DNA from 3 places in the Micromonospora sp. BQ11 genome. Region 2 is predicted to be linked to each of the others. Evidence: riboswitches for the same ligand, from Rfam matches in the RefSeq annotation. Region 2 holds a riboswitch; each other region holds the start of a gene.
What was found. Region 2 has a riboswitch for cobalamin ahead of ACTMSW_RS19690 (hypothetical protein). Riboswitches for the same ligand answer to the same signal wherever they lie in the genome.

Region 1 (2,255 bases), on a different contig from region 2:
GTCAGCCCGCTGTCGAGGCGTACGCCGGGAATGAGGTTGAGCAGCTCGGCCGCGACGCTGCCCGGCGGCAGGCTCACCGCGCCGAACGACACCCCCGCGACCAGGGCGACCAGCACGGCGGCGACGCCGGCGACGAGCCAGCCCGGCCGCAGCCCGGCCGGCCGGGACGCGCTTGGCGTCCCGGCCGGCCGGGCAGGTGCTGCTGGCAAGGAAGGGCCCCTTCTTAACGCCTGCTGCATGGAAAGGGTCCCCTGTTAACAGTGGGCGAGCGTCACGCCGGCACCTTGGCGGTCGCGTCGACGATGGCGCGGAGCAGGTCCACGACGCGCGGGCCCCACCGGGAGGCGACGTCGTCGTCGAGGCCGACGACCTGGTTGTTCTTCACCGCGGTGACGCCGGCCCAGCCGGCCCGGGCCTTGACCGTGTCGGCACTCTGCTGGCAGCACCTGGTGTCGGCGAGGAACACGAAGTCCGGGTTGGCCTTGACGATGACCTCCTGCGAGAGCTGCGGGTAGCCACCGTTCCTGCCGTCGGCGTCGGACGGGTCGGCGATGTTCTCCAGGCCGGCCAGCGCGTAGATGGAGCCGATGAACGTCTTGCTGGTGGCGGTGTACAGGTCCGGGCCCAGCTCGTGGAAGTAGGTGAGCTTCTCCGTCCGCTTCGGCAGCTCCGCCACGAGCTTGGCGATGTCGTCCTTCATCCGCTTCGTCACGTCGGCGGCCTCGGCCGGGTGCCCGGTGAGGGTGCCCAGCTCGGTGATCTGCCGGTACGAGTCGTCCAGCGTGGTGGCCGCCGGGGTGAGGAACACCGGGATCTTCAGGGCGGTGAGCTGTTCGACGACCTTGTTGCGGTCGTCGGAGAGCACCACCAGGTCGGGGCTCTTGGCGGCGATCGCCTCGGCGTTCGGCTGGAAGCCGGAGAGGTCGGTCTTCGGCGCCTCGGCCGGATAGTTCGAGTTGTCGTCCACGGCGGTCACCTGCTTGCCGGCGCCGATGGCGAAGAGCATCTCGGTGGCGGTCGCCGACAGCGACACGATCTTCTCCGGCCGCTCTTCGAGGGTCAGCGAGCCGACGGTGACCGGGAAGCTGGCGGCGGCCGACGGGCTGCCGCCGGCCGCGGGGGTGTCGGCGGTCTTCTCGGCGCAGGCGCCGAGGGCGATCGCGGCGACCGCGAGGGTCGCGGCGAAGAGCCGGGGGGTACGTCTGGACATGGGTCCTCCTGTCGGTCGAGGAGCGTGGTGCTTCGCCGACAGGGAGCGGGGGCGCCCGTCCGCGAGGCGCCCTTCCTCGAGAGCGCGTGTCGCGACCGACCGCAGGCGACCTGGCTCGTCCCCGATCAGGGGCATCACAGTTGCGGGACAGCGCCGGTTTCGCACCGGCTTCGCTGCGGATTGGTCGGTACGACGGTAGCGCACGCCCCGTACGCGCCTCGCCGATCCGGGGGCCGGTCGCTGCTCGACGGTCGTGAGCAGCGCCGTTATGTCCCGGATCGGCGAGGGATGGGAGGTGGGTGGGGCCCCGATGGGGGCTGAACGGGGCCCCACCGGCTATCAGGAGCTGGTGATGGTGACGTTGTCCACAGCCGCCTCGACCAGGCTCGCGCCCGAGGCGTCCGCAGCCTCGACGAGGATGCGGACCGACTGGCCCGCGTACGGGGTCAGGTTGAGGTTGGCCACCGCCCACGAGCCGTTGCGGTTGGTCGCCGCGCCGGCCTGGGTGAGCAGCGCGGTGGTGCCGCCGTTGTGCACGACGCTGACCCGGAGGTAGTCCGCCGAGCTGGCGTTGGAGCCGTGGGCGAGGTACCAGGCCAGGGAGAGCGTCAACGTGCCCGAGGACGGCAGGGTCACCGCCGGGGACCGGGCGCTGGTCACGCCGCCGTCGACGTCGTGCTCACCCGCTGCGGTGCCGGCCAGCCGGCCGGTGACCAGGTCGTTGCTCCCGGCGTACGGGGTGAGCTGCTTCGCGCCACTGGAGGTGGTCGCCTGGGCGGCGCCCCGCTCCCACGCCCCGAGGGTCGCGGTGTCGGTGCCGGACGGGTTGGTCGTCCAGCCGGTGGCGGTCTCGAAGGTGTCCGACCAGACCGTGGTGCCGCCGCCACCGCCGCCGCAGTACTGCGCCTGCTTGCCGATGGCCCGGTACGGGCAGTCGGCGTACTCGCTGAGGAGCAGCACGGCGTCCCGGTTGCGGGTGGTCTGCTGCGGGATGACCTCGTCGGGCGGGTAGAAGCCGCCGCCGCCGGCCGAGCCCGGGTACAGC
Region 2 (2,255 bases):
TGCCGGCGGACACCGTGTGACGGTAGGCGGGGACCCGGCCCGCCTATTCGTGCAGCCAGACATCCGGCGCTGGGCTGATCCGCTCAGGTGGTTGTCACCGTCCTCGCAGCCTGCTGCCAGGTCACGGTGGTGAACTGGGGTACGGCGAGGAAAGGAGGCCGGCATGGGCTGGTTCCGCCGACGGTCGCGTACCGCCGCGGCCGAGGGAACCCCGACGAAGCTCGACCGGGAGGCCACCCGGGAGGACCTGGCCGCGCTGGAGGCGTTCGTGGCCAGCCGTACCGGGGTCGAGTTCTACCTGGAGCCCGAGACCACGGCGACCGACACGACGGTGGTGGCGATCGCCCACGACGGCGAGTGGATCCGCCGCCGCACCGGGTCGCCGCGCGTCGCGGGCGCGCTGGCCCGCAAGCACGCCCTGCCGCTGTACGAGGCCGCGAAGACCGGCTACCCGGAACGCATGCGGGCGTGGAACCGGGCCCACCCGGAGCGCCGCGCCCGCTGACCCCCGACGCCGGGCCGTCGCACTCCGGCTTGGGGAAGCCCGAGTCGATCATCACACCGCGCGCCCACCCGACGCTGGCCGGACGGCCTGCCGCCGCCGGCCCGCCGGCGTGTGCCCCCGACGGGCGGAACCGCCTCGGGGCGTGTGCGCGGACCTCTTCCCCTCCGATTCACGGCAGATCGATGACGGACGTTCCGTCGCCGGCGGTTGGGTCGTGACCGGATCGTCTCGCCCAGCGTGGCTGCCAGGCACGTCACGGTCACCGGGCGACCCGCTGCCCCCGTTCTGCGCGTCGCTCCCGCCATGGACGTCATCCCGATCCGGCGCGCCCATGGCGGCAGAGCAAGGGGGCACTTTATAGGCAAGCGACAATGTCCGTAGCGCCGGTTGATATCGCCGCAATTGCCGTCCACCGATACCCGGCGGCGGCGGGGGTGGGGCCTCGGGTGGCGTTGACCGTCGGCCGCGACGTGTGGCAGCATTCGCGGCCTGACGGCAGTGAAGGAAGCCGGTGTGATTCCGGCGCGGTCCCGCCACTGTCACCGGGGAGCGATCCCCCCTCGTGAGTCACGGCCGTGCGTGCGCGGTTGGAAGGCCGGGGGTGAGCGTCGATCCGGGAGCCAGGATACTTCGGCCGTCGGTGCACCCCAGGGCGTGGACACCCGAGGAGGACCGATGACGCACCGCGTCTCCACCATGGATCAGCATCGTCGTACGTCGACCGGGCGCGGCAGCGTGCCCCGGTCCGGCCCGGCCGCGCCGGCCGCCCGGAGCGGCCCCGCCGTGCCGACCAGCACCCGCGTTCGACGCGCCGCACTGGCCGGCGCCGTCACCCCCTGCGCCGCACCGGCCGGCGCCGTCACCCCCTGCGCCGCACCGGCCGGCGCTTCCGCGCGCCCCTGACGCCTCCGCGCACCGCCACCGGTCCCCACCGGCCTCCCGCCGGGGCGATCCGGTCGTCGATCCGCCGCATTCGCTGACGCAGCGCCATCCCTCGCCCCTCGCCCGACCGGCCCCCACGCCGGCACGGGTGTCACTCTCCGGAGCCGCCCGTGCGCATCCTGCTGCTCTCCACCGCCGACACCGACCTGCTCGCCGCCCGGGCCAGCGGTGCCGACTACCGGCTCGCCAACCCCGCCCGGGTCACCCTCGACGCCGTGCCGGCGCTGCTCGACGGCGTCGACCTCGCCGTCGTACGCCTGCTCGGTGGGCGGGCGGCGTGGCCGGACGGCCTCGCGGCGGTGCTCGCCTCCGGCGTGCCCACGGTGGTGCTCGGCGGCGAGAGCGTGCCGGACGCGGAGCTGACCGCGGCCTCCACCGTGCCCGCCGGCGTGGCGACCGCGGCGCTGCGCTACCTGGTCGAGGGCGGCCCGGACAACCTCGCCGTGCTGGCCCGGTTCCTCTCCGACACGGTCCTGCTCACCGGGGAGGGGTTCGACCCGCCCAGCCCGACGCCCGCGTACGGGATCCACGGCGAGCACTCGCGCGACGGAGACCGACCCACCGTCGGGATCGTCTTCTACCGGGCGCACGCCCTCGCCGGGAACACCGGGTTCGTCGACGCCCTCGCCGAGGCGGTACGCGCGGCCGGCGGCAATCCACTGCCGATCTTCTGCGGCTCGCTGCGCGGCCTCACCGCCGGATCCGGCCCGCTCGGTCTCTTCGCCGGCTGTGACGCGCTGCTGGTCACCGTGCTCGCCGCCGGCGGGACGGTGGCCGCCGACGCCTCCGGCGGCGGCGCCGAGGACTC
Region 3 (2,255 bases), on a different contig from region 2:
AACGCCAGGCCGACGCTGTTCGACGCGGCGTGCACGAGCCCGATGCGGCGCTGGTCGCGGGAGAGCGCGGCCCAGTCGTTGAGGCCGGCGACGGCCGCCGGCACGGCGCTGACCGTGCCGAGCACGCAGAGCGTGGTGGCCGCCCGACGCTGTCCCGGCATCAGGTCCAGCACCGCCGTGCTGATCCAGGCGCCGACGGGGACCTGCACCATCGCCGGGTGCAGCGGGTGCCCCAGCCAGACACCGTGCAGCAGGTCGCGCACCCGCTGTGGACGGAGGGTGGCCTGGACCACCTTCTGCAACCGGTCGCCGACCCGGTCCAGGCTGGAGGCCTGCTCGATCTTCGTCATGAGTGCTCGCACGAGTACCGACTTCCCGGTACGAGCAGGAGCAAACCGACCTCGGGGGACGGATACCACCATCGGGTGATCGCCGGGCTACCGCGTCCCCTCCGCCGGCCGCCAACGGTCGTGGTGGACCGCCTCGGCCAGCGGGCGGTCGCGTCGCCAGCCGTGCCGCACCAGGTCGGGGACGGCTTCGAGGTGGGTGACCGGGCCGAGGCAGAGCCAGGCGACCGGGCGTACGCCGTCGGGGATGCCGAGGAGTTCGGCCAGCCACGGTTCCCGGTAGAACGACACCCAGCCGACGCCGAGGCCCTCGGCGGTGGCGGCCAGCCAAAGGTTCTGGACGGCCAGGCAGGCCGAGTAGAGCCCGGTGTCGGCGATGGCGTGCCGGCCCAGCACGGCGGGGCCACCCCGCGCCGGGTCGTACGTGACGACCACCGACAGCGTCGACTCCAGCACGCCGTCGATCTTGATGCGGCTGAACCGCTCGGCGGCCGCACCGTCGAGGGTGGCGGCGAAGGTCGCCCGCTCGGTGTGGACGTGTTCGTGGAAACGGCGGCGCAGGTCCGGGTCGCGGACCACGACGAAGTCCCACGGCTGGGAGTGACCGACGCTCGGCGCGGCGTGCGCGGCGGCCAGCACCCGGTGCAGGGTGTCGTCGGGCACCGGCGCCCCGGTGAACTGACCGCGTACGTCCCGACGGCGGTGGATGGCGTCGTACAGATCCATGGCAGGCTCCCGCTGCGTTCGGCCCACGCCGACGGCGTGGGCACCGGACGCGAGGCCGGTCTTCGGACTCCCGGATCGTCGCCTGGCCGTCCGCCTTCCCAGCCGGTCGGCCAGTGGCTGCGCTGTCGCGCGTGGACGGTGGCTCCCCGGTCACCGCGGCGGGCCCGTGCCGGATTCGCACCGGCTTCCCGATTCTCCCCGCTCGCGCGGGGCACCTCACATGATCGTGCCGACGCCGATGCTAACCGCACCGGCGGGGCCTGGCGTGCCGGGTCCGCCGCGGGCATGCTGTCCCGATGGGCGTACGCGTCGAACGTGCCGCAGGGGTGACCACGGTGATCCTGGACCGGCCGGCGGCGCGCAACGCGGTCGACGGGCCGACCGCCCGCGCGCTCGCCGACGCGTTCCGCGCGTTCGAGGCCGACCCGGACGCGGCGGTCGCGGTGCTCTGGGGCGCCGGTGGCACGTTCTGCGCCGGAGCGGACCTGAAGGCGATCGGGACCCCGAGCGGCAACCGCGTCGAGCCGGACGGGGACGGTCCGATGGGCCCGACCCGGATGGTGCTGTCCAAGCCGGTGATCGCGGCGATCTCCGGGTACGCGGTGGCCGGTGGGCTGGAGCTGGCGCTCTGGTGCGACCTGCGGGTCGCCGAGTCCGACGCGGTGCTCGGGGTCTTCTGCCGGCGCTGGGGGGTGCCGCTGATCGACGGGGGCACCGTCCGGCTGCCCCGGCTGGTCGGCGAGAGCCGGGCCATGGACCTGATCCTCACCGGCCGCGCCGTGCCGGCCGCCGAGGCGTACGACATGGGGTTGGTGAACCGCCTGGTCGCGCCGGGTGAGGCGCGGGCGGCGGCCGAGCGGCTCGCGGCCGAGATCGCCGGGCATCCGCAGACCTGCCTGCGCAACGACCGGTCGGCGGTCCTCGCCGGCGCCGGGTTGCCCGAGGCGGAGGCGCTCGCCACCGAACTGGCGTACGGGCTGGGGTCGCTGGCCACCGACGCGGCCGCCGGTGCCGCGCGGTTCGTCGCCGGCGCCGGTCGGCACGGCGCCGGTACGGGCTGAGCCGGGCCGGCACGGCGCGCCGGCCCGGCACCCGGCGTCAGCTCAGGTCGCGGACGGCGTCGCCGATGGCCCGGTGGAAGGTCGGGTACGCGTAGATCATGTGCCGGAGCTGGGCCAGCGG

Region 1: linked by a shared signal. The riboswitch ahead of ACTMSW_RS17780 (ABC transporter substrate-binding protein) and the one ahead of ACTMSW_RS19690 (hypothetical protein) in region 2 are both predicted to bind cobalamin.
Region 3: linked by a shared signal. The riboswitch ahead of bluB (5,6-dimethylbenzimidazole synthase) and the one ahead of ACTMSW_RS19690 (hypothetical protein) in region 2 are both predicted to bind cobalamin.

What each region holds. Positions count from the first base shown of each region.
Region 1 is NZ_JBQHDB010000007.1:318,894-321,148, forward strand. Features, by position in the region: gene ACTMSW_RS17775 (FecCD family ABC transporter permease) at 1-239, opposite strand, end outside; gene ACTMSW_RS17780 (ABC transporter substrate-binding protein) at 272-1,210, opposite strand; cobalamin riboswitch at 1,294-1,423, opposite strand; gene ACTMSW_RS17785 (M14 family metallopeptidase) at 1,550-2,255, opposite strand, start outside.
Region 2 is NZ_JBQHDB010000009.1:64,427-66,681, forward strand. Features, by position in the region: gene ACTMSW_RS19680 (hypothetical protein) at 1-20, shown strand, start outside; gene ACTMSW_RS19685 (hypothetical protein) at 164-505, shown strand; cobalamin riboswitch at 1,007-1,136, shown strand; gene ACTMSW_RS19690 (hypothetical protein) at 1,181-1,408, shown strand; gene cobN (cobaltochelatase subunit CobN) at 1,558-2,255, shown strand, end outside.
Region 3 is NZ_JBQHDB010000010.1:37,277-39,531, forward strand. Features, by position in the region: gene ACTMSW_RS20920 (Rieske 2Fe-2S domain-containing protein) at 1-350, opposite strand, end outside; gene bluB (5,6-dimethylbenzimidazole synthase) at 438-1,073, opposite strand; cobalamin riboswitch at 1,110-1,307, opposite strand; gene ACTMSW_RS20930 (crotonase/enoyl-CoA hydratase family protein) at 1,370-2,134, shown strand; gene ACTMSW_RS20935 (dihydrolipoyl dehydrogenase family protein) at 2,172-2,255, opposite strand, start outside.